Regions from separate parts of the Vibrio eleionomae genome, predicted to be linked through region 3. Evidence: predicted binding sites of a transcription regulator. Region 3 holds the regulator's gene; each other region holds the start of a gene.
What was found. Region 3 encodes PurR, which represses purine synthesis genes. Its sites were predicted from a motif close to TNANGNAAACGTTTNCNTNA; they were not measured.
Positions count from the first base shown of each region.

Region 1: a site for PurR is predicted at 5,449-5,468, ahead of metK (methionine adenosyltransferase). Genes of this name have one in related genera too.
Region 2: a site for PurR is predicted at 7,049-7,068, ahead of F9817_RS18930 (formate--tetrahydrofolate ligase). Genes of this name have one in related genera too.
Region 4: a site for PurR is predicted at 6,786-6,805, ahead of purT (formate-dependent phosphoribosylglycinamide formyltransferase). Genes of this name have one in related genera too.

Region 1 covers NZ_WEKT01000006.1:79,594-87,950, reverse strand. The annotation lists gene ruvX (Holliday junction resolvase RuvX) at 1-216, opposite strand, end outside; gene F9817_RS05635 (YqgE/AlgH family protein) at 254-817, opposite strand; gene gshB (glutathione synthase) at 856-1,812, opposite strand; gene rsmE (16S rRNA (uracil(1498)-N(3))-methyltransferase) at 1,825-2,556, opposite strand; gene F9817_RS05620 (endonuclease) at 2,686-3,357, opposite strand; gene F9817_RS05615 (SprT family zinc-dependent metalloprotease) at 3,525-4,037, opposite strand; gene metK (methionine adenosyltransferase) at 4,153-5,307, opposite strand; gene tkt (transketolase) at 5,627-7,624, shown strand; gene epd (erythrose-4-phosphate dehydrogenase) at 7,865-8,357, shown strand, end outside.
Region 2 covers NZ_WEKT01000049.1:19,387-27,743, reverse strand. The annotation lists gene moeB (molybdopterin-synthase adenylyltransferase MoeB) at 1-440, opposite strand, end outside; gene moeA (molybdopterin molybdotransferase MoeA) at 450-1,685, opposite strand; gene folE (GTP cyclohydrolase I FolE) at 1,853-2,506, shown strand; gene eutC (ethanolamine ammonia-lyase subunit EutC) at 2,609-3,457, opposite strand; gene F9817_RS18935 (ethanolamine ammonia-lyase subunit EutB) at 3,457-4,860, opposite strand; gene F9817_RS18930 (formate--tetrahydrofolate ligase) at 5,281-7,029, opposite strand; gene yiaY (L-threonine dehydrogenase) at 7,229-8,357, opposite strand, start outside.
Region 3 covers NZ_WEKT01000057.1:23,262-31,618, forward strand. The annotation lists gene topA (type I DNA topoisomerase) at 1-779, shown strand, start outside; gene glgC (glucose-1-phosphate adenylyltransferase) at 1,265-2,482, shown strand; gene glgA (glycogen synthase GlgA) at 2,484-3,938, shown strand; gene F9817_RS20105 (alpha/beta fold hydrolase) at 4,147-4,941, shown strand; gene F9817_RS20110 (putative signal transducing protein) at 4,965-5,291, opposite strand; gene F9817_RS20115 (TfoX/Sxy family DNA transformation protein) at 5,925-6,512, opposite strand; cyclic di-GMP riboswitch class I at 6,626-6,724, opposite strand; gene purR (HTH-type transcriptional repressor PurR) at 6,878-7,885, opposite strand.
Region 4 covers NZ_WEKT01000028.1:2,130-10,486, reverse strand. The annotation lists gene F9817_RS14415 (ParB/Srx family N-terminal domain-containing protein) at 1-577, shown strand, start outside; gene F9817_RS14410 (3-hydroxyacyl-CoA dehydrogenase NAD-binding domain-containing protein) at 725-1,645, shown strand; gene sbcB (exodeoxyribonuclease I) at 1,969-3,393, shown strand; gene F9817_RS14400 (CidA/LrgA family protein) at 3,425-3,847, shown strand; gene F9817_RS14395 (LrgB family protein) at 3,847-4,536, shown strand; gene cdd (cytidine deaminase) at 4,779-5,669, shown strand; gene F9817_RS14385 (AEC family transporter) at 5,845-6,729, shown strand; gene purT (formate-dependent phosphoribosylglycinamide formyltransferase) at 6,871-8,049, shown strand; gene F9817_RS14375 (thiopurine S-methyltransferase) at 8,135-8,357, opposite strand, start outside.

The DNA of each region.
Region 1 (8,357 bases), on a different contig from region 3:
GGCATCTAAGTCTTTACCCCGTAAATCTGTGGGTAACCCCACTACGAGTAAATTGGGCTGCCATTCTTTAATCAGCTTTTCGATATCATCCCAATTAGGAATCCCCTCTTTGGCTTTGATCGCTTTTAGCGGTGAAGCGGTACCGGTAATATCCTGACCAACGGCGCTTCCAATACTGCGAGTGCCAAAGTCGAATGCCATAATTGTTCGTGACATAGTGCTGCTCTATAACTGAATTCGGGATAAAAAGTGGTTAAGCATGGCCAGCTTGGCTGGACAAATGTGCTGGACTAATCCCTAATCGAGCAATGGCTTTGTTCCACTTTTCACTAACCGGCGTATTAAAGATTAATTCCGCATCAGCTTCAATGGTTAGCCATGAATTTTCTGCTAATTCTGTTTCTAACTGCCCTGCATCCCAACCTGAATATCCTAATGCAACGATATATCCAGTAGGCTCAGCATCCGTCCCTAATACCGTCAAAATATCTTTTGAAGTGGTCACTGCGATATCATCGGTCATGTTGACACTTGATTCATAGTGATCGTGGGGGCGATGCAGAATAAACCCCCGATCTTCAGATACCGGGCCACCGTTCAAAATAGGTTTATTCAGACTCTCTGTATGAGACTGAGGGTAAGCCGATTCCACTTCAACTTGTTGAAGCATGCCACCGACGGTGACATCGATTGGTGCATTGATGATAAGCCCCATCGCGCCTTCTTCATTATGTTCGCAGATATATACCACGCTGTTTTTGAAGTAAGGATCTTTCATGCTTGGCATGGCGACAAGAAAATGATTGGTCAAATTCATCATATTCTAATCCTCTCGCGTTCAGGAGCTTGGCGCTCCTATTTAGCTAATGCTTTTACGTGGCGTTCTACGGCATCCATCAGTTTACCGATAATCGAAACATCAAATGCTTTTTCGATTTCACGCACGCACGTTGGGCTTGTTACGTTAATTTCTGTTAGTTTGTCACCAATGACGTCAAGACCGACGAAAATCAGGCCTTTTTCTTTTAAGATTGGCGCCACTGTTTCGGCAATTTTGCGGTCCGTTTCGCTGATAGGACGAGCTTCACCGCGTCCCCCGGCTGCTAGGTTGCCACGTGTTTCACCTTCTGGTGGAATACGTGCTAAGCAGTAAGGCATTGGCTCACCATCAACAACCAAGATGCGTTTATCGCCGTTACTTACATCTGGAACAAAGCTTTGTGCCATACAGAAGTTTTTACCGTGATCAGTTAGCGTTTCAATGATAACCGATACGTTTGGATCGCTCTCTTTAACACGGAAGATAGATGCACCACCCATGCCATCAAGAGGTTTCAAAATCACATCACCATGCTTTTCTTTAAATGCTTTAATGGTTTCTGCTTTACGCGTCACAATGGTGTTCGGTGTTAATTCTGGGAACCAAGCTGTGAACAATTTCTCGTTGCAGTCACGTAGACTTTGAGGTTTGTTAACAATCAGAGTCCCTTCAGCTTCTGCTCTTTCTAGAATATACGTAGCGTAAATGTATTCAGTATCAAAAGGAGGATCTTTACGCATTAAAACGGCATCTAATTCAGACAGGCGAATGGTTTGCTCTGAATGAAATTGATACCAACCGTTTGGATCTTCTTGCACGGTAACAATTTTAGTATCAGCAAGAGCAACACCTTGATCTAAGTGTAGATCATTCATCTCGATATAATGGATCTCGTAGCCACGACGTTGTGCTTCTAGCATCATGGCAAAGCTAGTGTCTTTCTTGATGTTAATGGATGAGATAGGATCCATTACGATGCCGAGTTTAATCATTATTCTTCTCCATTAGCCTAAATCGCCAAAGCGAACTTGTAAGGCTGTTATAGCGGTTAAGGCGGCGGTCTCGGTGCGTAACACTCGAGGCCCTAACAGCGTTTCTTCAAATTGATATTGGCGAGTCATTTCAATCTCTTCAGCGGAAAGGCCGCCTTCAGGACCGATCAATAATCGCACTTTGGTTACCGGCTCTGGTAACGTATTGATGGAGTAGCGCGCGCGCGGATGTAAGTTGAGCTTTAACCCATCGCTGTGTTCTGCACACCACTCTTCAAGAGACATAATTGGTCGAATTTCTGGTACACGATTGCGGCCGCTCTGTTCACAAGCGCCAATAGCGATTTTTTGCCACTGTTGTAATTTTTTCTCAAAGCGCTTGGCATCAAGCTTAACGCCACAGCGTTCAGAAATCAGCGGAGTAATCACATTTACCCCTAATTCAACTGACTTTTGAATGGTGAATTCCATCTTATCGCCGCGAGAAACGACTTGGCCTAAATGTAAATCGAGAGGGGACTCACAGCCATTTTCGACTCGCTCTGAGATATCAACGAGCACGCGTTTCTTCCCTGATTCGATAATAATGGCCGGAAACTCAGCACCGCTTCCATCAAAAAGAAGGACTTCTTGTCCTTCTTGCATACGAAGTACTCGGCCAATGTGGCCTGCGGCATCTTCGCTTAATGTTACTGTGCCTAGATGTTCAATCGTTTCCGGGTGATAAATACGGGGAATGCGCATGCATGAGTCCTGACAAATATGTTTTCTACTAGCGTCTAACATGGATGCTTTACAGCAAAAAAACAAGGGCAAATGCCCTTGTTACGCTGAGTTTTTCGTTGCAATTCTTTGTGTTGTCGAGAGATAGGACTATTTGTGGCACTGACCTTCAACAAACGGGTTATGATTTCCTTGAATCGCTGCAATTTTTTGATCGCGTTGACATTCCCATGAGCTCACTGGGTAACGGTGGTCCCAAACATTCATCAACTGTCGTTGGGCTTTAGACAGTCTAAAATTATAGCGTTGGCTCATATAGAGATAAGTACGAGCGATGGGCCCGCGCGCTTGTTCTGGAGGCATTGCTTTACGCTGTTTAAAGTCGACCTGCATTGAACACTGACCATAAGTTACCCCTTCAACACCATTCCACTGACTAAAATTGTAATTGGAGCGATCGCCATTGACCTCGCCGATGGCCGGCGTGAGGTTGTGCATATCTGCTTCTATTTTTTTAAAGCCTTTATCATGTCGTTCACAATAACTTCTTCCACCCTTTTGCCAGCACAAACGCTGGTGGCCAAATTGCCACGCAGGAACAACGTGTTCCCACTCAATGCGGTGTGCTCGACGAGGTTGCTTGCGAACATGGTAACCGCAAGATTGTAAATTGGGTTCTCCTTTACGACCATGCCAAGTAATTGCGCAGCCGCAATAAAATGTCGTTGGGTGTGTCTTATACAACTTAACCGCTTGGGTTTTAGCCTGATAAAAACTGGTTGGAGCGTGAGCTGAGCTAAAAGAAGAGAAAACCATCATCATGATGGAGAGAATTAATGTTTTAAATTTGTTCATTACAAGACTGAAAAAAGTATGATTTTTTCAGTCTAACACTCAAAAATATGAAATCTATCGGTAACAGAAACGGATGATGAGAAAACACATAATACTGACATAAGGTTAGATATTTTGTTCTTAATCACAGGGGGTTAACTCAAACGTTTTCCCGTAAAGCGTATTTCTTGATGGCAATGTTGGCAGCGATACACTGCTTGACCACGTTGGATTTTATTATGACGACGGATTGAGAGTTGGTGATGTTGACAGGCGCAAGCATATTCAAAGGTTTTGCCTTGTACTGATAGCACGGAAAATTGATGGGTTGTATCCGGTGCTAAATGGAATACTTGCGTCATGACTGCTTGCCACTCTTTACCGTGCGGACGCACGCGGCCAAACAATTGGTAGGTGACAATATGAGCCACTTCATGTGGGATCACTTGCTCAAGAAAGGCAGTTTTATTTTCATTAAATAAAACGGGATTGAGCCGAACTTCATTAAGGTGCATGTAAGCTTTACCTGCCGCTTTACCACGTAGTTTATAGCTTAACGAGGGGGTAGGCAGAGCAGTAGAAAAATATTGATTTGCTTGTTCTGTACAGCGTTGTAGAACGCTTTGAGCTTGTTTGGTTAAGTCTGGGCCTATGGTAGGTTGAGTCATGCAGTGCTCTAACTTCGGGGGCATTTCTGCTTGGTATACTAATCGAGCTGGCAATATAAAAAAAGCCCTGACGGAGTCAGGGCCTTCTATTCATTTTCAATCTAGCTGCGACGGTTTATTTCAAACCTGCGAATTCACGCAATAGAGCCGCTTTATCGGTCGCTTCCCAAGGGAATTCTTCACGACCAAAGTGACCGTATGCTGCAGTCTTTTTGTAGATAGGTTGCAGTAGGCTTAACATTTCTTGCAGACCGTATGGACGTAAGTCGAAGAATTCACGTACTGCTTTAACAATCACGTCAGTTGATACTTTTTCAGTACCAAATGTTTCGACCATGATTGATGTTGGATCGGCAACACCGATTGCGTAAGAAAGTTGGATTTCACAGCGATCTGCAAGGCCAGCTGCAACGATGTTTTTCGCTACGTAACGTGCTGCGTATGCTGCGCTGCGGTCCACTTTTGATGGATCTTTACCAGAGAATGCGCCGCCACCGTGACGAGCTGCACCGCCGTAGGTATCAACGATAATTTTACGACCTGTTAGACCACAGTCACCCATTGGACCACCGATAACGAAACGACCGGTTGGGTTAATGAAGTATTTAGTTTCTTTGTCTAACCATTCAGTAGGAAGGATTGGTTTGATGATCTCTTCCATAACACCTTCACGAAGGTCAGCGGTTGAAACGCTGTCGGCGTGTTGAGTAGATAGAACGACGGCATCAATACCAACAATTTGGTTATTATCGTATTTGAAGGTTACTTGAGATTTAGCGTCTGGACGCAACCAAGGAAGTGTGCCGTTTTTACGAACTTCTGCTTGACGCTGCATTAGGCGGTGCGCGTAAGTAATTGGCGCAGGCATTAACACGCTAGTTTCGTTTGTTGCGTAACCGAACATGATACCTTGGTCACCAGCGCCCTGTTCTTTAGGATCTGATTTATCAACGCCTTGGTTGATATCTGGTGATTGTTTACCAATAGTGTTGAGAACAGCACAAGAGCCGGCGTCAAAGCCCATATCTGACCCTGTGTAACCAATTTCACGTACGGTTTCACGAGTGAGTTCTTCAATATCTACCCATGCTGAAGTTGTTACTTCGCCACCGACCATAACCATGCCGGTTTTTACATAAGTTTCGCAAGCAACACGTGCTTTTGGATCTTGTTCCAAAATAGCATCTAGGACCGCGTCTGAGATTTGGTCTGCGATTTTATCTGGATGGCCTTCTGATACAGATTCAGAAGTGAACAGGTGCTTAGCCATGATAACTCCAATATTTGTCAAATAAGAGTAGCTTCAAGACCGCGCTACTCCGCACTATCGATTAATATGTAGGCGTTTCTACATCTAGACGTCTATTCTAGGATCCCATAATCAAATTACAAGTTCTTTTTGTTATGAGAAATAAGTAAACGTTTGCAGATTGTCATATAGGCAAGGTGACTGGTGCTGAAAAACTGAGATAGCAACGGGCAAATAAAGCCTAAAAGGATTGCAAAAGGTTTGCAGTGTTACAGGGGCTTTGCGACAATGCAGAACACATTATTATGGATAATTTATTTCTGCTTTTTTAGGAGCTGACATGTCTTCTCGCAAACAACTCGCGAACGCAATTCGTGCATTAAGCATGGACGGAGTTCAACAAGCTAACTCTGGCCACCCTGGTGCACCTATGGGGATGGCAGACATCGCCGAAGTTCTATGGCGTAGTCACTTAAATCACAACCCTAAAAACCCTAACTGGGCCGATCGCGACCGTTTTGTTCTTTCAAACGGCCATGGTTCAATGCTGATTTATTCACTATTGCACCTTACTGGTTACGATCTCTCTATTGAAGACCTGAAAAATTTCCGTCAGCTTCACTCTAAAACACCAGGCCACCCTGAATACGGTTATGCGCCAGGTATTGAGACAACGACTGGACCGCTAGGTCAGGGGATCACCAACGCTGTTGGTATGGCATTAGCTGAAAAAGCGTTAGCTGCTCAGTTCAACAAAGAAAACCACGATATCGTTGACCACTACACTTATGCCTTTATGGGCGACGGTTGTATGATGGAAGGTATCTCTCATGAAGCGTGTTCACTAGCGGGAACACTAGGTCTTGGTAAACTGGTTGCTTTCTGGGATGACAACGGTATTTCTATTGATGGTGATGTAGAAGGCTGGTTCTCTGACGACACACCAAAACGTTTTGAAGCTTATGGCTGGCATGTTATTCCCGCGGTTGATGGCCATGATCCTGAAGCGATCAATGCAGCGATTGAAGCAGCAAAAGAAGAAACATCTCGTCCAACATTAATCTGCTGTAAAACCATTATTGGTTTTGGTTCGCCAAACAAAGCGGGTTCTCACGATTGTCACGGTGCTCCTCTTGGCGCTGATGAGATTAAAGAAGCGCGTGATTTCCTTGGTTGGAACTACGGTCCTTTTGAAGTTCCAACTGATATCTACAATCAGTGGGATGCTAAAGAAACAGGTGCTGCATCTGAAGCGGCTTGGAATCAAAAATTCGCGGCTTATGAAGCGGCATACCCTGAATTAGCGGCTGAATTCAAGCGTCGTGTTGCGGGTGACTTACCCGCTAATTGGGAAGAAGCAACCAGCCAAGTTATCGCTGAGCTTCAAGCAAATCCTGCAAAAATTGCATCGCGCAAAGCATCACAAAATGCATTAGAAGCATTTGGTAAATTACTGCCTGAATTTATGGGTGGTTCTGCTGACCTTGCGCCATCAAACTTAACCATGTGGTCTGGTTCGAAGTCATTAACTGCTGAAGATGCATCAGGCAACTACATCCACTACGGTGTACGTGAATTTGGTATGACTGCTATCATCAATGGTATTGCACTTCATGGTGGCTTTGTTCCTTACGGCGCAACGTTCCTAATGTTCATGGAATATGCTCGTAACGCAATGCGCATGGCTGCATTGATGAAAGTTCAAAATATCCAAGTTTACACCCATGATTCAATTGGTTTGGGTGAAGATGGTCCGACTCACCAACCAGTCGAGCAAGTTGCTTCATTACGACTTACTCCAAACATGAGTACGTGGCGCCCATGTGACCAAGTGGAATCTGCTGTAGCTTGGAAATTGGCAATCGAACGTAAAGATGCACCAACAGCACTTATTTTCTCTCGCCAAGGTCTAGCACAACAAGAGCGTACTGCTGAGCAAGTGGCTGATATTGCTAAAGGTGGTTACATCTTGAAAGACTGCTCAGGTAAGCCAGAGTTGATTCTAATTGCAACAGGTTCTGAAGTTGAACTTGCAGTCAACGCTGCGGCAGAACTTGAAAAACAAGGTAAAGCTGTTCGCGTTGTTTCTATGCCATCAACAGATACGTTTGATAAACAAGATGCGGCTTACCGTGAAGCTGTTCTACCTGCTGACGTAACAGCACGTGTTGCTGTTGAAGCGGGTATTGCTGATTTCTGGTACAAATACGTTGGTTTGAATGGACGTATCGTGGGTATGACGACCTTTGGTGAATCTGCGCCGGCAGAGCAACTGTTCGAACAGTTCGGTTTCACCGTAGAAAACGTTGTGGCTAAAGCAAACGAAATTATTGCTTAAGCTAGCTTCAACTCAAATTTTAAAGGGCCGCTTGGCCCTTTTTTTATCCTTGAAATTCAAGTCATGTCTCAATTATCTGCTCTATCTGTATAGGCATCAATTTGCTTATTTGCGTACTTAAATGTAATTAATTTTTAAAGCATTATTGGTTTGGTTAATGAATTTCACTTTCCAAGTGATAACTGTCAATGAATGGAGTAGTATCTGTGCAAACCAACAACAGATATTGGCGCAGGATAGATGCTAAGGGTAGCAATTAATGGATTTGGTCGGATAGGACGTAATGTATTGCGTGCTGTCTATGAAAGCGGCAAAAGTCAGCAGATTAAGGTTGTGGCAGTGAATGAACTTGCCAAACCAGATGCAATGGCTCATTTACTCCAATACGATACCAGTCATGGTCGTTTTGGTAAGAAAATTACAAATGATCAAGAACATATCTATGTTCATCACGATCAAGAGCATTTCGATACCATTCGAATTTTACATTTGGAAGACATTCCAATGTTACCTTGGCATGATCTTGGTGTGGATATCGTACTCGATTGTACCGGGGTGTATGGTTGTCATGCTGATGGAATCAAACATATTGACGCTGGGGCGAATAAGGTACTGTTTTCTCACCCTGGTGCGAGTGATCTCGACAATACGATTATTTATGGCGTTAATCATGAGACGTTAACCAACGAACACCGTATTGTTTCTAATGGTTCTTGCACCACAAACTGCATCG
Region 2 (8,357 bases), on a different contig from region 3:
ATTTTACTTGCATAGCACAGACGATTGAGTTGATTACGGGTGCTGACATTATCACTGCCATCAAGAACCACTGAGTGTTGATGGATGAGGCTGGCTAGTTCATTGTCTTCAAGCTGTCTTGGAATGGCCTGAATCTCGAGGTGTGGATTGATTTCTTGCAGCGCTGCTGCTGCTGATTCAACTTTAAATCGGCCAATATCGCAGTCATGGTGAAGTACTTGACGTTGTAAGTTGGAATGTTCCACCGTATCAAAGTCGACCAGAGTGATTTTATGTACACCTGCCGCAGCTAAGTATTGGCTGCTTGCACACCCAAGACCACCTGCACCAATAATGAGTACAGAGCTCTGCTTAAGTGCCTCTTGTCCCTCGAAATCGAATTGTTTGAGGATGATTTGTCGATTGTAGCGGAGCATCTCCTCATCACTGAGAATGTCCATGATGATTCCTTAATACATACTTGAATTAAAAAGTTGAATTTGAACCGTTTCTCCGGCTTCAACTCGACCACGTTCTTGTTCTAACACGACAAAACAGTTTGCTAAACTCATCGAGCGAAATGCCCCAGAACTTTGGTTGCCAGTACTCTCAACTACAAACTGACCATTTTCGATGCGATAAATACCGCGTTGGAAATCGGTGCGGCCAGGTGCTTTTTTAAAAGGCGATTGGGTTACGGCGGGGATTGATGGCTCTGGTTGCCACTGTGTGTGTCCAGCTAATTTGGCGAGCAGAGGTTGCACGAGAGCGTAGCATGTAATGAAGGCCGATACTGGGTTGCCGGGCAATCCACAGAACCAAGCATTTGGAAGACGACCGAACGCAAAAGGCTTACCTGGTTTAATGGCCAATTTCCAAAAACCAATTTCGCCCATCTCTTCAAGAATATCTTTGGTGTAGTCGGCTTCACCAACACTTACACCGCCAGATGTAATCACTACATCAGCCAGAGATTGTGCTTCTTCGAAAGTGGCTTTGAGTTTGTCCGGGCTATCAGGAATGATCCCTAAATCGATCGCTTCACAACCAAATTTTTCAATCAGGGCTTTAACACCGTAGCGGTTGCTATCGTATATTTGGCCATCTTCCAACGCTTCGCCTAAAGATTTTAACTCATCGCCTGTTGAGAAAAATGCCACTTTGGGTTTGCGTAAAACGGTCACTTGGCCAATACCAAGGGTGGCAATCATGGGAATATCACGAGCGCTAAGACGAGTACCTTTAGCAAGAGCAATATCTCCTTGGCAGATATCATCGCCAGTTGGACGTATATTTTGGTTCTCTTTGACGTTCTTTACAGTGAATAATACACCTTGTTCTGTCACTTGAGCTTGTTCTTGTATAATGATCGCATCACAACCGAGCGGTACTTCTGCGCCGGTCATAATCCGTATACAACTCATTGCTTCCCAATCTCCTTTAAAAGGGTGACCGGCAAATGATTTACCACAAATGGGTAATGGTTGCCCGAGGTTAAGTTCAGCAAGTCGAACGGCATAACCATCCATTGCTGAGTTAGCAAACGGAGGCACATTGATCGGGGAACGAATATCATCAGCAAGTACGAAGCCGAGAGCTTCTGGCAGGGGTAATTCAAGCGTTGTTTGAACAGGCGAGACGCGAGATAACATTGTCTCAAGCGCTGTTTCGATAGGCATTAGGCCCGGAGCGTCACAACATCCCATGATAAAATCCTATGGTGTTATTCTTGTGCTGTGCACTTTACCATAGAAAAAAGCGGATCAATAAGAGTGAATATGAAAGACCTGTTATAAAATATGGGTGTAATTATAAAAAAATCCGAGTATCCTTGTCAGCCATCCCAAGGGGTAACGTGTTAAGAGGTAATGTAATGTCTGGTCTGAGCGATTCAGCAAAGTTAGTAAAAGAAGCGCTTGCAAGTCGTGGTCTTGAAACTCCGATGACGCCGAATGAATTTGGTCGTGATGAGAAAAAAGAAAAAATTGAGTATCACATGCGTGAAATTCTCAATGTCCTCGGACTCGATTTGACTGATGATAGCCTTGAAGAAACCCCGCATCGCATTGCCAAAATGTATGTTGATGAAATCTTTTCCGGGCTGGATTACCACAGTTTTCCTAAAATTACTGTCATTGAAAACAAGATGAATGTCAGTGAGATGGTACGTGTTAAAGACATTACGGTAACCAGTACTTGTGAACACCATCTCGTCACTATCGACGGGAAAGCGGCAGTGGCGTATATTCCACGTGGAAAAATTATTGGCCTATCTAAGATTAACCGTATTGTGCGTTTCTTTGCCCAGCGTCCGCAAGTGCAAGAGCGTATGACGCAGCAGATCTTAGTCGCTCTGCAAACATTACTTGAATCAGAAGACGTGGCAGTCACTATCGATGCGACTCACTACTGCGTGAAATCACGTGGTGTGATGGATGCAACCAGCGAAACGACCACAACAGCATTGGGTGGTATTTTCAAATCGAACCCAGCAACTCGCTCGGAGTTTTTGAGCGGGTTACGTTAAGTCTCCTCGATCAAGGAAAAGCGAGCGAATAAGGCTTAGCATTAAATAGCAGACAAGAAAAAAGCGCCAACCGTAAGGAAGGCGCTTTTTGTTTCTGTCGTTTCAATTTTTGGACGGAGAAACGAGAGAAAACTGTTGTCCAGAATGATGCTCTAACGTGTTGTCATCGGAACGGTCTTTCAACGTAATTCCTGTCACATGTCGACGGCGAGATTCTGACAATAGATAGCAGCATTTATGTGCTGCGGCTTCATAGCATAGACCCTCTGGGCGTACATTCGAAATACAGTTACGCAGTGATTCTTCAATGCCTCGGTGTGCATTCCACGTCAAATACAGGCCCAAACTGTCTGGAGAACTGAGTCCTGGGCGTTCTCCAACTAAAATAAGCACTTCATTGGCATTAATGGCTTCACACACATCATCACCTAAGGCAACACGGCCTTGCTGAGCGATAACCAGTGGGGCAATATTCCATGGTTGCTCGGAACTTGTTTGTAATTGCTCAATCAGTGCAGATAAAAATGGCGCCGCATGGTTTGCAATCGCATAAGAGGAGAGTCCATCTGCAATGACGATAGCTAAATCATACGGACTTGGGTGCTGGTCACTATGTGTTTTCAGCAACGCGATACCATCGGCATTCAATTTACGTCCGAGATCTGGACGTTGCAGATAGGTTACCCTGTCACTTGCTTCACTGTGTACATGAAATGCCGGTAAATAAGCGCGTAAGTTTTCTTTCTCTGCCAAACTTTCGACTAACTGCTCCTCATCAAGAGGAACATGCACAGCATCAATGGCTTGAGCATGGGAGAGTTGGAAACGCAATAATTCATCGGTTGGAATACTTGTACCAACTCGGCCAATTCCAATGCGAGCCTGAGTGAACTGACGCAATTTATCCCATGGGTCTTGATGAACCAATTCTAATTCAGCGGGCTTGTTCATTAGATTGCCTCCTGAATCAAACGCAATGGCTGTTTAAAGGCATCTGGTAAACGATCACTTAATTGTGTTAAGCCATCTTGGCTAAAGATGCCCATTTGTCGTAACCAAGCCTCAAATTCTGGGGCTGGTTTGAGTCCCAGTACTTGTCTGGCATACAACGCATCGTGGAATGAGGTTGTTTGGTAGTTCAGCATAATGTCGTCTGAACCAGGGATGCCCATAATAAAGTTACATTCAGCGACACCTAGCAGAGTAAGCAGGTTATCCATATCATTTTGGTCGGCATAAGCATGATTGGTGTAACAAATATCACAGCCCATAGGCAGACCAAGTAACTTACCACAGAAGTGATCTTCAAGACCGGCACGAATGATCTGTTTGCCATCAAACAAGTATTCTGGACCAATAAATCCTACGACAGTATTTACCAATAGAGGATTGAATTTGCGAGCCAATGCATAGGCACGAGCTTCACAGGTCTGTTGATCAACATCGTGGTTGGCATTGGAAGAAAGAGCACTGCCTTGGCCAGTTTCAAAATACATGAAATTGTTACCGACGGTTCCGCGTTGCAAACTATTTGCGGCATCGTAGGCTTGCTGCAGTACATCGATGTTCACACCAAACCCTTGGTTTGTCCCTTCTGTGCCTCCGATGGATTGGAACACCAAATCAACGGGAGCCCCTTTCTCAATGCATTCAATTGTGTTGGTGACGTGAGTTAACACACAAGACTGGGTTGGAATAGAGTAGTGTTGAATCACTTCATCCATTAAATGCATCAATTTTATAGCTTGGCTGACACTATCGGTCGCGGGATTAATACCAATGACGGCATCGCCATTACCGTACATTAACCCATCGAAGATAGATGCTGCGATACCACTCATATCATCAGTAGGGTGATTCGGTTGTAGGCGAGTGGACATATGGCCCGGTAAACCAATTGTGTTACGGAATGCACTGGTGACTTGGCATTTTTTAGCGACCAAGATCAGATCTTGGTTGCGCATAATTTTACTGACAGCTGCCGCCATTTCAGGGGTAATCCCTGGACACACGCGTTTTAGCTCGACGTGAGTAGTGGATTCTTGCAGTAACCAGTTGCGAAAATCCCCCACGGTAAGATGTGCTATTTCAGTAAAAGCCGTGCTATCGTGCTCATCAATAATAAGCCGTGTGATTTCGTCTTTTTCATAGGGAATAACAACATCATTAAGAAATGTTTTTAGCGGTAAATCGGCTAATACCATTTGTGCCACTACTCGCTCTTCTGCAGATGTCGCGCACACTCCCGCCAACTGGTCACCTGAACGTAATGGTGACGCTTTGGCCATTACTTCTTTCAAAGAAGCAAAGTGGAAGGTTTTACTGCCTAATTGGTAGCGGTAATCCGAACTCATAAATCCCTCTCAAATTCGGTGTTGTTATCATTGAATTGCGTGAGCATGTTCGATTAGGAAGATCACCAAACATTGTTCACTGCTGAAGCTTAAGAAATACACCTTTACTTTCTGCGCTTCTATAAACCTAGACTATCGTTGTTAGTAATGTGTTCTGATGTAATAAACATGCAAAAATCATCCCCACAATGAGACATGAGAAATATAAAATTTAGTCATTACAAATCATAAGGTTAAATAGATTGGCTTGTTATTATAGAAATGGCGATTTACTCCGTAGAACGGACTGCGTCAAATTAGGGAGTGCGGTGCACAATCGTGGGGCGCTAAAGGATGGTGGTAGGGAAGAATGTAGCACAAATTTTTGGTGAGATTTGCGCTACATTATTTACGTTCAATAACAGAAACGGAAGCGTTGGATTAGCTTAATCCAATGATATGCCCATCGCTGTCGATATCGATGTTCATAAATGCGGGTTTGTCAGGTAACCCTGGCATGGTCATCACGTTGCCGCACAGTGCGTAAATAAATCCTGCGCCTGCACACAGTTTTAGTTCACGGATTGGTACGTCAAAGTTGGCTGGTGCGCCTTTTTTGGCTGAATCTGTCGATATTGAAAGCGGCGTTTTCGCTAAACATACCGAAAGTTTGTCAAAGCCCAATTGGTTTAACTGCGTGAGCTGCTGTTGAGCTTTGTCGCTTAAGCTTACTGATTTTGCGCCATACCCTTTTATTGCGACAGCGTGAAGTTTGTCTTCCAGTGAATCTTGAGCTTGATATAACGGAGTGAACGTGCTGTTTTTCTGGCACTGTTTGATGACAGCACGTGCAAGTTGAAGCGCGCCTTCACCGCCTTTCGCAAATGCTTCGCTGATGGCAACTTCGACATCTTGTGGTAGATTTTCTATCATCAATTTTAGTTGCTGGAGCTCTTCATCGCTGTCTTGCGGAAAACGGTTGATAGCAACCACCACTGGCACGCCATACTGACTCACGTTATTGATATGCCACTGTAAGTTGGTAAATCCAGCAGACAGTCCTGCTTGGTTCGGCTCAAATAATTCCGCAGGCATAGCTTGACCTGGGCGAAGATCGTACAAGCCCGAGTTGGCTTTTAGACCGCGCAATGTTGCTACAATGACGGCGCAGTCCGGAGAATTATTTGCTGCTTTAGCTTTGATGTTACAGGCCTTTTCAAATCCCATATCTGAACCAAAACCACCTTCCGTAATTGTGAAATCAGCTAAGTGAGTTGCAATCTCATCAGCAATAATTGATGAATTTCCATGGGCAATATTGGCAAAGGGGCCCGCATGTACCAACGTCGGAACACCCTCTAATGTTTGCATTAAGGTCGGTTCAATGGCTTCTTTCATGCTGACGGTCATGGCACCTGCCACTTGTAAATCTTCGGTAGTGATCGGTAGTCCATCCACATTATAAGCCACAACAATCTGGCCGATACGTTGACGTAGGTCTTGCAAATCGTTAGCTAGAGCGAGAATGGCCATGAGCTCTGAAGCCGCTGAAATGTCGAATCCGTCTTCACGTTCGTAGCCATTAATGGTTTTGCCTTCTTCATTACGACCAATGGTGACCATGCGCAGTGCTCGATCGTTATGGTCAATCACACGTTTCCAGGTGATTTGCTTAGGATCGATACGTAGGGCGGTTAAACCTGTACGAGTTTCAAAATCCTCATAGCCAAGGCGTTGCTCGTGATAAATACGAGCATCAATAGCAGCTGCCGCTAAGTTGTGCGCAGCGGTCACAGCATGAATATCGCCAGTTAAATGGAGGTTAAGTTCTTCCATTGGCGCAACCTGAGAGTAACCGCCGCCTGCAGCACCGCCTTTCACACCAAAAATAGGTCCCATAGAAGGTTGGCGAATACAGGCAAATACCGACTGGTTCAACTTAGCAATACCTTGAGCAAGCCCAATAGTGGTTACCGTTTTGCCTTCACCAAGTGGAGTCGGTGTCATAGCTGTAACCAACACAAATTTACCTTTGCGGTGTGCTTTGATTCGATTTAAGCAAGAGAGTGACACTTTGGCTTTATAACGGCCTTGGCTCTGAAATTCGTTGCTTTCTAAACCAGCAGAGTGTGCTATTTCATCAATAGGAGATAATGGTGTTGTGCGGCAAATGTCGATATCTGACAGCATAAAACCTCTTGGAAAGAGAAAAGGAAAACGTTTGCGTCGGATGATAACCGTTATTTTTCAGTTGTAAAGTAAATCCCTAAAAATCAAATGGACTTATTTTTAATTGACATAATAACGTCGTAATGACTGTTCTGGAACTATTAAAAAAGGTGCTCATAGAGCACCTTTTTAACGATAAAATCTTAACTTTTAGCAGTGTTTAGAATGCTGATTTAAAGATTTCACATACTTCTTCGTGAGTACCTTGACGTGGGTTAGTTACAGCACAAGCGTCTTTAAGCGCGTTAGTTGCTAGAGTAGGTACGTCTTCTTCTTTAGCACCTAGCTCAGTTAGACCTGCTGGGATGCCGATTTCTTTAGACAATTCAACAATAGCGTTGATCGCTGCATCTGCACCTTGTTCTGCGCTCAAACCTTCAACGTCAACACCCATTGCTTTAGCAACGTCACGTAGACGGTCTGCAGAAACACTTGCGTTGTAACGTTGTACGTGTGGAAGTAGAACTGCGTTACATACACCGTGAGGAAGGTTGTAGAAACCACCTAGTTGGTGAGCCATTGCGTGTACATAGCCTAGAGAAGCGTTGTTGAATGCCATACCCGCCATAAACTGTGCGTATGCCATTGCTTCACGTGCTTCTAGGTTTTGACCGTGTGCTACTGCTTCACGTAGGTTTGCTTGAATCATTTCGATTGCTTTGATAGCAACAGCATCAGTGATAGGTGTTGCCGCAGTTGAAACGTAAGCTTCGATTGCGTGAGTCAATGCGTCCATACCAGTTGCTGCAGTTAGAGACGCAGGTTTAGCAAGCATTAGTTTAGGGTCGTTAACAGAAATCAGTGGAGTTGTATGTTTGTCCACGATTGCCATTTTAATGTGACGAACTTCATCAGTGATGATGCAGAAACGAGTCATTTCAGACGCAGTACCTGCAGTAGTGTTGATAGAAATCAGAGGAAGCATTTCTTTTGGAGAACGGTCAACACCTTCGTAATCTGCGATTTCGCCGCCGTTAGAGGCTAAAAGAGCGATACCTTTAGCACAGTCGTGTGGAGAACCACCGCCTAGAGAGATAACGAAATCACATTGGTTTTCTTTAAGAATTGCAAGACCTTCGTTTACGTTAGTCACTGTTGGGTTTGGATGAGTACCATCGTAAACAACAGTTTGAACGTCACGTTCAGTTAGAAGATCAGACACTTCTTTTACAACGCCGATTTTGTTAAGAATCGCGTCACTTACGATTAACCCTTTTTTGAAACCTTTAGATTTAATTGCATCAGCAGCGTCTACAAGACAGCCTGCGCCCATTAAGTTTACAGTAGGA
Region 3 (8,357 bases):
CGGCTTCTACTGGCGTTTTCTTAGGGTGTTCTGGTTATGCACTTCCGCCGAAAGAACGTTGTAAGACAACCATCAATCTTGGTGATGAAGATGGTGTTATCAATGTCTTAGAAGAAGATGTTGAAACCGCAGCACTGCGCGCTAAAAAACGCTGCCCAATTTGCGGCACTGCAATGGATGCTTACTTGATTGATGAAAAACGTAAGCTTCATGTGTGTGGTAATAACCCAAATTGTGAAGGCTATATCGTTGAACACGGCGAATTTAAACTGAAAGGGTATGATGGCCCTGTTGTTGAGTGCGATAAATGTGGCTCAGACATGGTTCTGAAAAATGGCCGATTTGGTAAGTACATGGCATGTACCAATGAATCTTGTAGCAATACCCGTAAGATTTTGAAAAACGGTGAAGTGGCTCCGCCAAAAGAAGACCCGGTCCATTTCCCAGAACTACCTTGCACACAGTCTGACGCGTATTTTGTGCTTCGCGATGGTGCGTCTGGCTTATTCTTTGCGGCAAGTAATTTCCCTAAATCGCGTGAGACACGCGCACCGTTAGTGGAAGAGCTAGCAAAATATCAAGACCGCTTACCTGAGAAATTCAAGTACCTAGCAACTGCTCCAGCGAAAGATCCTGATGGTGAACGTGCTGTAGTACGCTTTAGCCGTAAATCGAAAGAGCATTATGTACGTACCGAACATGATGGAAAACCATCTGGCTGGACAGCGCTATACATCGACGGTAAATGGGAAGTAACGGATAAACGCAAGAAAAAATAGTGATTTATCAATAACAAACCATGAATAAAAAAGGCAGCTTACGAGCTGCCTTTTTATTTTGTTGGCTATTTCTCAGTTTTCTAAAACAGTGTTGAATATTTTGTTAAATTCCCAATTATTTGTTCTCATTATTCAATATGTTGACTATCTTTTTTATAGGAGCTTGTAAACGAAGTACGGTTTGTCGTAAACCTGCTCGGATAAAGGCATTGCGTATCCAGTTCTAAATCACGATGTTTAATGAATGATAAAGATTGATGTACTTGTTTATTAAACGTTGGTCAGTGTGTGAGTGTCGCTCTTGATATTACACTGGTGTACGCAACCGGTGGGTAAAGTGGTCAGTGATTAATTTGCAGCCAGTATTGACCTACTTGATGGCCTTTTGCCCCATTTGTCGCGGTGGGGATGATGCTTCGATGGAAGAACAGTGTTTATCAAATCTACCGGTGGGCACTGAAAACAATAAATAACGGAGAACCTTAATGGCTGGTGTACTGGGAATGATTTTGGCTGGAGGCGAGGGGACTCGTTTAATGCCTTTAACGGCTTCACGGAGTAAACCATCTGTCCCATTTGGAGGCAGTTATAGGCTAGTCGATTTTGCATTAAACAATTTCGTTAATGCGGATTTAATGCGGATTTATGTGTTAACGCAATTTAAGTCACAATCACTGTATCTACATATGAAAAAAGGCTGGAATGTGGCTGGTATTACTGACCGCTTTATCGATTGTATTCCTGCCCAAATGCGAGATGGTAAGCGTTGGTATGAAGGAACTGCTGATGCGATATACCAAAACCTACGTTTTATAGAATTGTCGTCACCTGATGAAGTGTGTATTTTTGGCTCTGACCACATCTATAAAATGGATATTCGTCAGATGCTGGATTATCACCGCCGTAAAGGTGCTAAGCTCACCGTTTCTGCTATCCGCATGCCCGTCAGCCAAGCATCATCATTTGGGATTATCGAAGTGGATAGAGAAGGGCGGATGGTTGGATTCGAAGAGAAGCCCGCTCATCCTAAATGTATTCCGGGTGAGCCAGAGTGGGCGCTTGTGTCGATGGGAAATTATATCTTTGATGCGCCAACACTTTATTCTGAGTTAAAATCTGATGCAGATAACCCACAATCTAGTCACGATTTTGGTAAAGATGTTATCCCGACTATGTATCCACAAGGGGATGTGTACGTCTATGATTTTTCGGATAACATGATCAAGGGTGAACGGCCTGAAGGGTACTGGCGCGATGTTGGTACTATTGAAGCGTATTGGGAAGCGCATATGGATCTCCTTGGCAAAGACCCTAAGTTTTCTTTGTATAATCGCAGTTGGCCTCTGCATACGTATTATCCACCTTTACCGCCAGCAACGTTTGTTGATGTTGATGCGCAAAAGGTTAAGTTAACCGATAGTTTGGTTTCTGGTGGGAGTTATATACAAGGATCAAGTATTTATAAATCGGTTTTAGGTTATAGAACCAATATTGCTGCTGGTTCTTGTATTAGTGAATCTGTTATCTTAGGTGATGTGAAGATAGGTGCAGGTTGTACGATTAAACGCGCCATTATTGATAAAGACGTTGAAATCGCAGCCGGCACGGTCATTGGTGAAAATAGTGAATTAGATAAACAACGCTTTCATGTTTCACCAAGTGGTATCGTAGTCATTGCTAAAGGAACAAAAGTTGGATTCTAAAATGGAGCAAATCAGTGTGTGGTTTGCCGTTTCAGAAGCGCAAGGTTTAGTGAAGAGTGGTGGTTTAGCTGATGTAGCGAAAGCATTACCTAAATCTCTCTCTCAATTAGGACAACAGGTAGCCATTGTGCTACCTGCTTATCGTAGTATTCCTGATAAAAACTCACTCCCTGTGGTCTTGGAAACCGATCTCACACATTGGCCTCACTCATCCTATAAAGTGAGGCAAACAGAGTTAGATGGTGTGCCGGTTTATTTGATCGATAATGATCACTATTTTGACCGTCCAGAACTTTATGCAGAGCAGAATCAAGCTTACGCTGATAACGGCGAACGGTTCAGTTTTTTCTCTGCTGCAAGCTTAGATGTTCTGCCTAAGTTGGGGATTAAACCCAATGTTATTCATGCCAACGATTGGCATACAGGACTGATCCCTTTCTTATTAAAAACCCGCTATCGCTATGATGCGTATTATGAAGGTATGAAAAGTGTCTTAACCATTCATAATGCGATTTTTAAAGGCATATTTTCTTACCATGAATTGGAAATTATTCCGGAATTGAATCTCAATGGTATGGAGTTTTTACGTTATGGTGTCGATCATGTAAGTATGCTTCGAGCAGGGATTGCTTATGCGGACAAAATTAATGCAGTTAGTCCAAACTATGCATGTGAACTGTTAACACCGTTAGGATCGCATGGGTTGGTCGATGATTTTGTTCGGCGTGCGCGTGATTTGCACGGTATTGTTAATGGTTGTGACTATTCGGAGTGGGACCCGAAAACAGATCAGTTTTTGCCACAGACATATAGTGATGACGCGGCCTCTTTACAAGCGGGCAAACAAGCAGCAAAGCTCGCTTTACAAGAAGAAGTGCACTTACCGACTCGCCCTGTCCCTATGTTTGGTATGGTGTGCCGTTTAACGCACCAAAAGGGATTTCATTACTTACTCCCTATCATTGAGGCATTCCTACGCAATGATGTGCAATTAGTTATTGTGGGTACTGGAGAGCCTGAAGTTGCTGGGCGTCTACGTAAACTGGCCGATAAATACAGTGAACAGTTTGCATTTGTTGAAACTTACAGTAACAAGTTGGCGCACTGGGTTGAAGCGGGCGCTGATTTCTTTTTGATGCCATCAGAGTTTGAAGCGTGTGGATTAAATCAAATTTATAGTATGGCTTACGGTACTTTACCTATTGTTAGAGAAGTAGGGGGATTGAAAGATACCGTAGTGGATTACGATAAAGATCCTCATGAAGCGACCGGCTTTGGTTTTTTAGAGCCATCGCCAGAGGCACTTTTAATTATTATGCAGCGTGCGTTACTGTTCTATCTGCAGCAACCTACTCAATTTCTCGAAGTTCAACAAAGAGCGATGCGCAGAGATTTTAGTTGGGAAGTATCAGCACAAGAATACATTAAGATGTATAGACAGGCATTGTTTGACTAAACGTTGCCCATCCATCGATGTACTTTACTAAGCGGAGAGTGTCACTCTCCGCTTTTTTATCGATTAACACAATGAAAAGAACATTGGATATTGTGCATTCCAATAAGAAGACTTGGGTATATAAGTCATCAGGATGATTTTGTTTAAAAGGGGAAGATATTGACATTATCAATGTGGTAGACTTGCGCCGCTATTAATTTGGAGCGAAATGGCTTACTTACTGATGTTATTCCATAAAGTGTATTCACATCCCACCAGTCAACAATGGGTCGTATTTATTCACGGCGCTGGGGGCAGTTCGTCTTTGTGGTTTAAGCAAATCAAGGAGTATCGACAACATTTTAATTTGCTTCTGGTTGATCTTCGTGGTCATGGCAAATCAAAACGAGGTCCTAAAGAGTGGTTACTCAAACCTTATCAGTTCGCTGATGTCGCGCAAGATGTTATTCACGTGATTGATCATCTTAGCATTGAAAAAGCCCACTTTGTTGCCATGTCTTTGGGAACCATTATTGTACGAACAATTGCCCAACTTGTCCCTGAGCGTGTCGAAAGCATGGTGATGGGGGGAGCGGTGATGCAGTTTAATCTACGTTCTCGGATATTGGTTAAAATTGGGGATTGGTGTAAAAATATCGTCCCATACATGTGGTTATACCAACTTTTTGCCCATGTCGTAATGCCTGATAAACATCAAAAAGAATCACGTCACCTCTTTATAAGAGAAGCTAAAAAGCTGTGTCAAAAAGAGTTTAAACGTTGGTATCGTTTAACCGCTGAAGCCCATGCACTGATGGGACATTTTAGAGAAACAGAGTTACCTATTCCCACGTTATACTTAATGGGAGAGCGCGATCATCTATTCCTTCCTGCTATTAGAAAAATGCTCAGTACACACCGCTGTAGTCAGTTGATAGAGTTATCCAATTGTGGTCATGTTTGCAATATCGAGCAATCTGAGGCCTTTAATCACCACTCGATTCGCTTTCTCTTGCACCAATAAATACGGTTCCCATTCAGAAAATATTAATCACACCCTTGGTGATCAGGTTTCCCACATTTCCAACAAACAGCGAACTGACCTTCATTGGTTTCCCCGCAATTAGAACAGACCCAATTTTTATAAAGGATACCACTATTGTCGGTTTGGGTTTGACGAATAAGCTCCCATGCATAATCGGCATCTAGACGATTAAATAGCCAAATATATGGCGCTGATTGGTCATCGGCAGGAATCTCTCCTCTTAACCCGAACCACTGTTCCCCTCTGACTTCGCATTTTATGTTTGACTGCTGGAGTAGTCCACACAGTATATGAGCTTCAGTTGGGTTATTTGCGATATAAAGTTTCAATATCAATTACCTTGAATGGTCACAGTCTAACCAAGATTATGTAAATGAACAGTGTTTCAAATGGGGTGTCATATTGTGTCCTAATTAAGGACTAAATATGGCTGTCACATTTTTATAATAATCAATGTAATAACCGTACAATGTTTTTGTGATAATAATCACAAAATAATGCCATTTAAGAAAAATGAGTAAAAATTTATTTATCCAATTTAAAGCATAAATTGATCTAGCTCATGGCGAATAATTGTAATCTATAGTCTCAACTATTTTAGTTGTTACTACTATTCTAAAACATTATGAGTTGGAAATTCGGTGATAAACCGCAAAATTATTAGCAGATTTATAGGTTAACTAACGGTTATTTATCTAGATATAGCCTTAGGACAAATGAGTTAAGGGTTATGCTCATACATGGCTGGTAAGGTTAAAAGGCCGGTTTAGCAGAAATGATTCGCAAGAGTGATGTTATTGATATATCTGATGAGCCTACAAGCAAGTATGCCGGGTTTTAACCTTTTAGGTGAGTAAAAGCTCTAATATGTACCTCAACGGCTCATATGTGCGTTATAGCGCGCATAAAAAAGCACCCCAGAGGGTGCTTTCAGCAACAAGCCTTGTTAGCAACAAATTTGGCTAAAGATTTTGCATTAACTCGTCACGCCGAGTTTGTGGAATAACAGACCAGTGCTTGCCTTCGATTGCGCCTTCAAGAGCCCATAAAAGCTCTAGACTTACATCGGTAGAGTGAGTTTGCTGAATTGCTTTATACGCTTCAACCGCTCCTTTATCGTGTAACTCTTCGACAGATTCAATTCCCGCTTTACGCAACATACGTTCTGTAGCTAAACGTAAATTAGGTAAATCTTTCAATCGGTTAGGTTTAGCTTTTGCCTGAGTCTCGCGTTCTTGTTTCGCGATCTTCAACGCAGATTTTGCTTCATCTAAAATAGTATCGGGTGTATCCCAAAACGATTCTGGAAGAGCAAAATATTTTGTAACCACAGGGAAACCACGTTTTTTGTAAACGTATGGTTCTAAGCCTTGTTGTTTGTATTTCTCAGAACAAGAATCATCAGCTCTGATATGAAGCATATCGTTAACAACCAACGCGAACATTGTGTCGTCTACGAAGATTCCAAAGCCGCCAAACATTGAACGAGATTTTACGCGACCTAATTTTTCAAAGAGTCGCATTGAGTTTTTTAGTATTGGTTTATCCATGCCTTTAGTCTCGGTGTATTTGAACATACGCCACCAAAATCCAGGTCCGAGAATGTAGCAAAAGAATGCAAAGACCGTGTCAATAAGAAGTTAACATCATATGCATTTTTGCCATCGGTAACCCCGCTACCTACCCAGAACATCTGTACCACCTGGGGTTCAGGCCGGAAGCTTTGCGTCCCACCTTTACAGATGGTTTGCCCTGTGCGTGACATTTCGTTAATTAGAGTAATCTTAAACTTGAACATAAATCACATAAAAATTGCTTCTATGTGATATTGCTCACAAAAATGACTGTATTAATAATAAACGATAAATTCATCAATAAAAGTGTAAAGAAGGCAGAGCTAAAGCAATGTAAGTTATTATTTTATAATGCTTTTTACCGACTCTCGTTCGATAAGCTCTGGATGCATTTCAAAAATACGGCGTTCATGCTCTTTATTTTTGATGCGTTCAAGCAAGATTTCGAATGCGTTTTTACCAACACGGCGCTTAGGCTGATGGATGGTGGTTAACGGTGGAGAGAAATATTCGGATAGTTCAATATTATCATAACCAATGACTGACATTTCTTCGGGGATTTTTACGCCTTTCTGTTGTAGGCGACTCATTAAGCCCAGTGCCATCGTATCGTTGAAACAAAAAACAGCGGTCGGTTTTTCATCCATCGCCAAAATTTTGTCAGCAGCAAGAACGGCGGTATCACATTCAAAGTTACCTTCAAGAATCCAATCTTCGTTCACGTCATAGTTTGCTTCGTTCATTGCGCGACGAAAACCTTGGATACGCTCTTGGCAGGTAATTTTGTTTAAGTGGCCACTCAAGCAGGCAATATGACTATGACCATGATCGATAAGGTACTTAGTGGCGATATAGCCACCTTCTTCTGAGTTATCCATGATTTTATCGGCTTGGGAGTCTTCTAATCCCCAATCCATGATCACTTTAGGAATATCGGAATGGCTCTCTAGCATTTCCATCAATTCTGGCGTCATATCCGAACACATAACCAACATGCCATCAACGCGTTTCTCAGCGAGCATGCGTACGTAGTCGCGTTGTTTTTCATAAATGCCACCAGTGTTACATAGGATCAACGTATAACCTTGGCGATAGCAGTAGCTTTCGACACCATCGATGACTTCGGAGAAAAATTGGTTCGTGGACTGGGTGACCAACATGCCAATGGTTCGAGTTGTGTTGCATTTTAAACTGCGGGCAACTGCACTAGGGGCATAGTTCAACTCCTTAACAGCAGATAGCACTTTTTCTTGAGTTGCTTCTGCCACAAAACGGGTTTTGTTGATGACATGTGATACGGTGGTCGTAGAAACGCCAGCCAAGCGTGCTACATCTTTTATTGTCGCCATAGGTGATTTCCATTGGTATCAAATAACCTGAAAGTACATTGGTGATGATAATGTTGAACAGTCAGGTTTCGCTTTATTTTAGTGCAAAAAGCGGGAATAGTAGTAAAAACACAAAAACCGCTACGAGAAAGCGGTTTTTGACAATTAGTTTGAGTATTTATTAGCATCCAAGATTCTAGACTGCTCTGGCGATCACCGCAACGAAAAATTCATAATTTAATCTCAACTGATCTCGCCAACTTTTCTTATGCTTGCGACTCATTGTCTACATGATGGCGACAGATTGCTGGGTTATCAATATATTTTATCAATATGTAAAATGGACGGCTTAAGCGTATAAATGACATTTAGACTCTACGGGAGAGCTGACGTTGTTTCATGATGTGCTAACGAATAATGCACATATGATAACTAACCAAAAATAAGGTAAGTCATGAGACGTTTGATTGTAGAACCGAGGATTAGGACCAAC
Region 4 (8,357 bases), on a different contig from region 3:
TGCAAAACTATACCTTACCGATGGTCACCACACTTTTGTAAGTTTATGGCAACTGCCTGAAGCGGGGAAAGACCTTAAAGTGCATGTCATTATCACTAAAGATTACCGCAGCGAAAGTACCACTGATTTTTGGCAAAACATGATCATGGATAATAACGCTTGGCTATTCAACCGTTACCACAATCCAATTTCATGGCATCAATTACCTACCGATCTTGAGTTAAGCAAATTTGATGATGACCGTTATCGGTCATTTATGTATTTTTCACGAGGCATCAGTTGGGATAAACCTAACCCAGCCATGCCGTATATTGAGTTTTACTGGGCTACAGCAGTGCGTACTGTGTTTGATTTGAATCAGTATGATCTCAACACTCAACAAGGTTACTTGAAAGCCTTAGCCGAAGGTGGCGATGCCATTATTCGCTTGCGTAGCCCAAACCTTGGCGGATCGGGTAAAAACGCCGTCGATCTTGGTCAATATCCAAAAGTCAGTAAAAAAGGGCTTAAGCATTTACAAAAACGCTTCAGTAAACTGAGTTATATGATCGAATACAAACAGCAACTCAGTAAGTAATGCCTATTTTGTGACCTTTTCTTCTAGTACCCACCGCCATGTAGCGTTAGCGTAAACCGTATGCTAATCGCTAGGCGGTGCATAACGACAAATATCAGTTTTAGCATTGCCCAGCACATCTCAATTGGATTGCGTAAGGAAATGCTTATGAATAACTCAACTCATGTTGCAGTCATAGGGGCTGGTGTCATCGGTTTATGCTGGGCGGCGTTATTTGCTGCCAAAGGGTACGAAGTGCAAGTATACGATCCTCGTGACGATCTCGATGATCAACTGACCCATACTCTCCCACTCTACCTAAAACAGATTCCAGACCTCCCACAAGATGTTAACTCGATATTGTCGCGCGTTCATGCTTGTCACGACCTCAAGAAAGCGACAATGGATGCTAAATACATTCAAGAATCTGGTCCTGAATCTGTGACATTTAAGCAAGCGCTTTGGGCAGAGATTGAGCAATATGTCAGCGCCGATTGTTTATTATTGTCCTCAAGCTCGGGTATCGTTGCCAGCACGCAAGGGGCGAAAATGAATAACAGTCATCGTATTGTGATTGGTCACCCGTTTAATCCTCCTCATATTCTACCCTTAGTAGAAATTTGCGCCGCTAAAACAACGTCACCGCAACTGATTCAACAAGCAACTGAGTTTTATCAATCTCTTGGCAAATTCCCTGTCGCACTGAATCATGAAAAATCAGGGTTTGTCGCCAATAGACTCCAAATGGCGCTAGTACTCGAAGCGATTAAACTGGTTAACGAAGGCGTGGTCGGTATCAAAGAGCTGGATGATATCGTGACTCATTCCCTTGGTATCCGCTGGGCAAGTGTTGGGCCGCTACTCGCTTTTCATTTAGGTGGCGGCGCAGGTGGTTTAACCCACTTACTGGAACATATTGGTGTGGGTCTAGCTAACGCAATTGGTCAGCCTGATATGCTAACCAATGACTTAATCTCTGCTATCGGTAAACAAGCGAACAACGCTTATCCTAAACGTGATTTACAGCATTATTGTGATGAAAGGGATCGCCGCCAGCAAGTAATTATCAATGATCAGAACAGCCACTAAGCTGTTGATAATAAAAACGAGGGAATGGTACAAAATATTCCCTCTCATTATTTCTATACTCGATAAGTGCCCATACCCAAGTAACCTCACTCCTACCCCAAAAATAACCGAGCTTAATTGGCATCAACTAACCAGCAACTTATTGATCTACCGCCTTGTCTTTATGTAATAGATGGAATATTGTTTTGCCGTTGTTTTAACCGAACGTTTTCGGTTAAACACTTTTTATGATTCTCAGTGCATTTATCCTAAGAGCGGCGATTGCTATGTAATCGTTGCAATGGTCTAATAGCCTTGAATCATTGATCACTAGGTAATAAGACATGCAACAGGAACACCAGCCGACTTTCTTTTTCTTTGACTACGAAACTTGGGGTACCAGCCCAGCCAAAGACAGACCAAGTCAGTTCGCTGGAGTAAGAACGGATAAAGACTTTAACATCATCGGCGAACCTGTGGTGATTTATTGTCGCCTACCTGCCGATTATCTACCGGGGCCTGAAGCCGCACTTATTACTGGAATCTCACCACAAAAAGCAATGGCCGAAGGATTACCAGAGCCAGAGTTTATTCGTCGTATCTATGATGAGCTCGCGACACCAAATACAACCAGCCTTGGTTATAACAGCATTCGATTTGATGACGAAGTGACACGTTATACCTGCTACCGTAATTTCTTAGATCCGTATGAGTGGAGCTGGAAAAACGGAAATTCTCGATGGGATCTATTAGATGTGATGCGCGCATGTCATGCATTGCGTCCTGAAGGAATCGAGTGGCCGGAAAACGAAGATGGATTTACTAGCTTTAAACTCGAACATCTATCGAAAGCTAACGGTATAGAACATGAAAATGCGCACGATGCGCTCGCCGATGTTATTGCAACAATTGAGATGGCGAAAAAAGTCAAAGCCGCTCAACCAAAGCTGTTTGATTATTTCTACAGCATGCGTAATAAACGTAAACTTAATGATCTGATCGATATCGTAAACCTGACACCGTTAATGCATGTGTCAGGCATGTTAGGTAGAGAATGCCAATACACTAGCTGGGTCGTGCCCGTTGCATGGCACCCAACGAATCAAAATGCCGTGATTGTGGTTGATTTAGCTAAAGATCCGCAGCCACTGCTCGATTTAGATGCAGATGCATTGCGTGAGCGTTTATACACTCGCCATGATGATTTAGCGCCTGATGAGCTCCCTGTTCCCGTTAAATTGGTGCAACTAAATAAGTGTCCGATATTAGCGCCAGCGAAAACACTAACTGCAGATAACGCACACGCGATTGGTATTAATCGTGAACAATGTTTGGCTCACTTAGCTACGATCAAAAGTCACCCAGAGATTCGCGAAAAACTTATCGCGCTATTTGGTGTTGAGCGTGAGTTTGAAAAAAGCAGTGACGTCGATACTCAGCTGTATGACGGATTTTTCTCTCCAGCTGATAAAGCTGCAATGGAAATTATTCGTGAAAGTGATCCCGAAGCCTTAGGTTCCCTTGATATTCAGTTTAATGACCCGCGTATTGCGCCTCTTTTATTCCGTTATCGAGCTCGTAATTACCCATGGACGCTCAATGATACCGAACAGCGCCAATGGACACATCATTGCCGAGATTATTTCGAGCAAAATCTTGAATCTTATATGCTCAATTTAGAAAACTTGGTTCATGAACATGAAAGCGATACAAAGAAAATCGCACTCTTAAAATCGGTATATCAATACGTAGAACAACTCGCCTCTTAATGGGTATTAAATTCTTGTATGCGAAGTATATATGTTAAACACACTATTTAAATATATCGTTTCATTCGCACTGATTTTCATCAGCTTAGCGATAGGAAACTGGATTCAAAAAATGCTCGGCGTGGCCGTTCCAGGGAGTATTTTTGGTATGCTCATTCTGTTTGCCTTACTGGCAAGTGGTTTGGCGCCTGTCGATTGGGTTCGTCCCGGCTGTCACATTTTCATCCGTTATATGATGCTGTTATTTGTTCCTATCAGCGTAGGGCTGATGAACCATTTTGACATGCTACTGGATAACGCTTGGTCTATTCTCGCCAGTGCTATTGGCGGCAGTGCTATCGTCATGGTGACGTTAAGTCTCATTTTAGACCGTTACCTCAATACCGATAAGAAGCCTAAAAAAGAAAAAAAGCTCCAGCGCGTCGGCGCTCAAAGCATTAAGGAGAAAGCATAATGTGGCTCATTCTTACGCTTGTGGTTTTTTTCTTATGCCGCTGGATTGCAACTAAAATCCATTCACCGTTAGCCAATCCACTGCTAATGAGTATTGTCATTTTAATTGCTATTTTGATGCTACTCGGTGTTCCTTTTGATACCTACTACGCAGATAACATTTATATCAGTGATCTTTTAGCTCCTGCAGTGGTTGCTCTGGCTTTCCCATTGTATGAACAGTTACCGCAAATTAGGGCAAACTGGCGAATTATCATGTTGGCATGTACCGTTGGCAGCATTATGTCGATGATGACAGCGGGTATTATCGCTGTATTAATGGGAACCAATATTACGCTGATTGCATCTTTAATGGCGAAATCCATTACGACTCCTATCGCGATGGAAGTATCAAAAAATCTTGGCGGCGAACCTTCTATTGCTGCCATTGTCGTTGTGCTCGTAGGCTTATTCGGCGCCATTATGGGTTATCCAATATTTAAAATGTTAAATATTACTCACCCTATTGCTAAAGGGCTTACCATGGGATCAGTTTCCCACGCACTAGGTACTGCAACGTGTGCAGAACGTGAACCTAAAGATGCCGCATTTAGTTCATTAGCGTTGGTCATGTGTGGCGTAATTACCTCTATTCTTGCCCCCATCTTTTTTGGCATTATCGTTTGGTTACACCACTTCATAGTGAATTGACCCATCAACATACTGTATTGCACTTATCTAAAGCCGAGAAACCACCGTTCTCGGCTTTTTCGTATGCGAGCGAATGAATATAGATATAGTTCACAAGTTGCACACCTGTAATCGATAACATGTGTGATCGCACTCTATTTATGTAACAAATAAATTCAATTTCAATAAAATTGTGATTTAAATCACTTATAAAAATCCTCATTTTCCTACACTAATTCTCCATAAATAAACAAGGACAGCTTATGAAAGGCCGTATTGAAGAAGCACTAAAAACGTTACCTGAAGCCATTTCCGATTATCTTTCCCCTATCGTGCTTGCCGACGATTTTGATGCAACACTATCTGCCGAGCATTTTACCCAACTATTAACGTTGTCCGGTTATAGCGATGCTGAACTGCGTATCGCTCTGCTGCCATTGGCCGCCGCTTTTGCCTATGTACCTATTTCAAACTTTTATGTTGGCGCTATTGTACGCGGGTTAAGTGGTCGTATTTATTTTGGTGCCAATATGGAATTTTCAGGAGCCCAGCTTGGACAAACCATTCACGCTGAACAAGCCGGAATTAGCCATGCTTGGACCAAAGGAGAAGAAGGGATTAAAGATCTCACAGTCAACCACACGCCATGTGGTCACTGTCGCCAATTTATGAATGAGTTAACCACAGCTGATTCCCTGCAAATCCAACTGCCAGCACGTGATAGCCAATCGCTTCAACACTATTTGCCAGAGTCATTCGGACCAAAGGATTTAGGTATCGAATCTGCATTGATGGCCAAAATCGACAATGGGCAGCACTGTGATGTTGACGAAGCCATTGTTCAACACGCACTTTCCGCGCTTAATCGCAGCCATGCACCTTACACACATAACCTGAGTGGAGTGGCGTTACAAACGCGATCAGGACGTTATTACACCGGTGCTTACGCCGAAAATGCAGCGTTTAATCCCAGCCTGCCACCACTGCAAGTTGCTCTTGTCTTAGTGCGCATGGGAGGCGAAGAATTTACCGCTATCGAACATGCCGCTTTGGTTGAAATGGCGCAAGGCACGATTAGTCACCTTGCTTGTACTCAATCAACGTTAGAAGCCATCAATCCAGACATCGACCTTGCGTACCTTGCCTTAGATTAAACTCCCTCCCTTTTAGAAAGAGGCAGTCCTATGCCTCTTTCATTGCTAACCAATAAATCGAGCGAATTTGATGTAGGCACGTCGCTCGAGACACGTTAAGATAAGCGCAGTTCTCAATCTCATCTCAGTCAATCAGTTATACAAATACGTTGCTAAACGTTATCCAAGGAATGGTATGTTTTCCCAAGTTATTGCGATTTTGTTTCCCGTCATGGCACTTGCGGTGGTCGGTTATTTGTTAGCGGTTTGGTTTAAACCCGACTTTCGCCCTCTCAATAAGATGAATTTGGTGGCGTTCACGCCTGCATTGGTATTTTCATCATTACTGCATATGAAGCTTGATATGAGTCAGCTTCCCTTAATCGGTGCGTCGCTTATCGCGGTTCTACTCCCCGGCTTACTGATGATTCCAATTTGCCACTGGGGTAACTGGCAATACAAAACTTGGGCACCACTGCATATGTTTCGTAATAGTGGCAATTTAGCCATTCCCATTTTTACTTATACATTTGGCCCACAAGCGATGCCTGCTGCTGTGATGCTAATGGTAGTGTCAACCTGCTTACAAGTGAGTGTCGGCCAAAGTATTTTGAAAAAATCTGCCTCTGTGGCACAAGTGTTCGTGTCCCCACTCTTTTTATCCGCCGTGCTCGCAATCGCGATTAACTTAAGTGGTGTCACTGTATGGGAACCACTTTATCAAGCCTCAGATTTATTGGGCCAAGCTTGTATCCCAATTATGCTATTGTCGCTCGGGTCGCAAATGACCAATATGCAATTGTCAGGGTTAAAAATTGGCATCATCTCAACCTTACAATCTCTTGCCACAGGTTTCGTCGCTTTTGCTTTGATCTATTGGTTAATCCCTTTACCAGCAATGCAAATGCAAATGATGGTGCTGTTCACGATGTTACCGCCTGCAGTGATGAACTATCTCTTTGCGGAACAATGCCAAGTGGAGCCCACCAAGGTCGCCTCTATGGTCTTGTTTGGCAATTTCTTCGCTATCGTTACCTTGCCTGCACTACTGGTGTTTGCGTTTTCATTGCCTAATAGCTGACATCAAACCGTCATAAAAACGGCTTAAATTGACCAGCTCTTGCCGCAAAGAAACGCTCACGCAAACGTTTGCTTTTTTCGTTTTTTTCAGTATGATTGCGGCTATCTTGACTAAGCCGATTAATTTTTAAAAGGATTCTCTATGTTGGGGACTGCTACCCGCGCTAACGCTACCCGTGTACTACTTCTAGGTTCAGGCGAACTTGGTAAAGAGGTAGCGATCGAATGTCAACGTCTTGGATTAGAAGTGATCGCATGTGATCGCTACGCTGATGCACCTGCAATGCAAGTGGCTCATCGTAGTCATGTTTTTGACATGCTCGACGGCGACGCGCTAGCAAAAGTCATCGCGGAAGAGAAACCCGATTATGTCGTACCAGAAGTCGAAGCGATTGCTACACCAAAACTGGTGGAGCTGGAAGCGCAAGGGCTCAATGTTGTTCCTACTGCGAACGCCACTCGCCTAACTATGAACCGAGAAGGGATTCGTCGCTTAGCCGCAGAAGAACTTTCTCTGCCAACTTCACCTTACCGTTTTTCTGATAGCTACGAAGAATTTTTAGCAGCGGTTGAATTCGTCGGTACACCGTGTGTGTGTAAGCCAGTGATGAGCTCGTCAGGTAAAGGCCAAAGTGTCATTAAAACGCCTGAAGATGTCGAAAAATCTTGGACATACGCTCAAGAAGGTGGCCGTAGCGGTGCTGGTCGCGTGATTGTTGAAGGTTTTATCGATTTCGATTATGAAATCACGCTATTAACTGTTCGTGCAGTAGACGGCGTGCACTTCTGTGCACCGATCGGTCACCGCCAAGAAGATGGTGACTACCGTGAATCTTGGCAGCCACAAGTGATGTCAGAAAATGCCCGTAAAGCTGCTGAATTTGTTGCTGAAGAAGTGGTTAATGCCTTAGGCGGTTATGGTTTATTTGGTGTTGAGCTATTTGTAAAAGGTGACAAAGTCATTTTCAATGAAGTGTCACCTCGCCCACATGATACTGGCCTCGTAACATTGATCTCACAAGATGTCTCCGAGTTTGCCTTGCATGTTCGCGCTTTCACAGGTCTACCGATTGGCTCAATCACGCAATACGGTCCTGCGGCTTCCGCGGCGCTACTAGGTAATGGTACATCACAAAACATTCAATTCAGTGGCTTAGAGGACGCGCTAGCGCTACCTCAAACTCAAGTTCGTCTATTTGGCAAACCTGAAATCGCTGGTCGTCGTCGCTTAGGTGTCGCTTTAGTCCGCGATAAAGATACCCAAAGCGCAGTTGATAAAGCCATTGATGCAATGAAAGCAATTCAAGTTCATTACAACTAAGTTCGCTTTCACACGTTGCACAGATACAAAAATAGCATGCCTTGGCATGCTATTTTTATTTTCGTCTAGGACGTAAAACGACCCACTAGGCTTTTTCAATCATCCAAACCACTTCAGAAAAACGCGATAGTCCCTTCTGCGCAATTTTTGGATGATCCTCATCTGCGATATCTTCTTGTAATATAGTAATATTCCAGTCCGCAAATAGGCGACGCACCTCTTGCTCCGGAATACTAAAAGGAGGACCACTTAACTCTTGCTGTGGGTAATCTAACGTGACGAGCAGCACCTTACCACCTGGTTTTAGT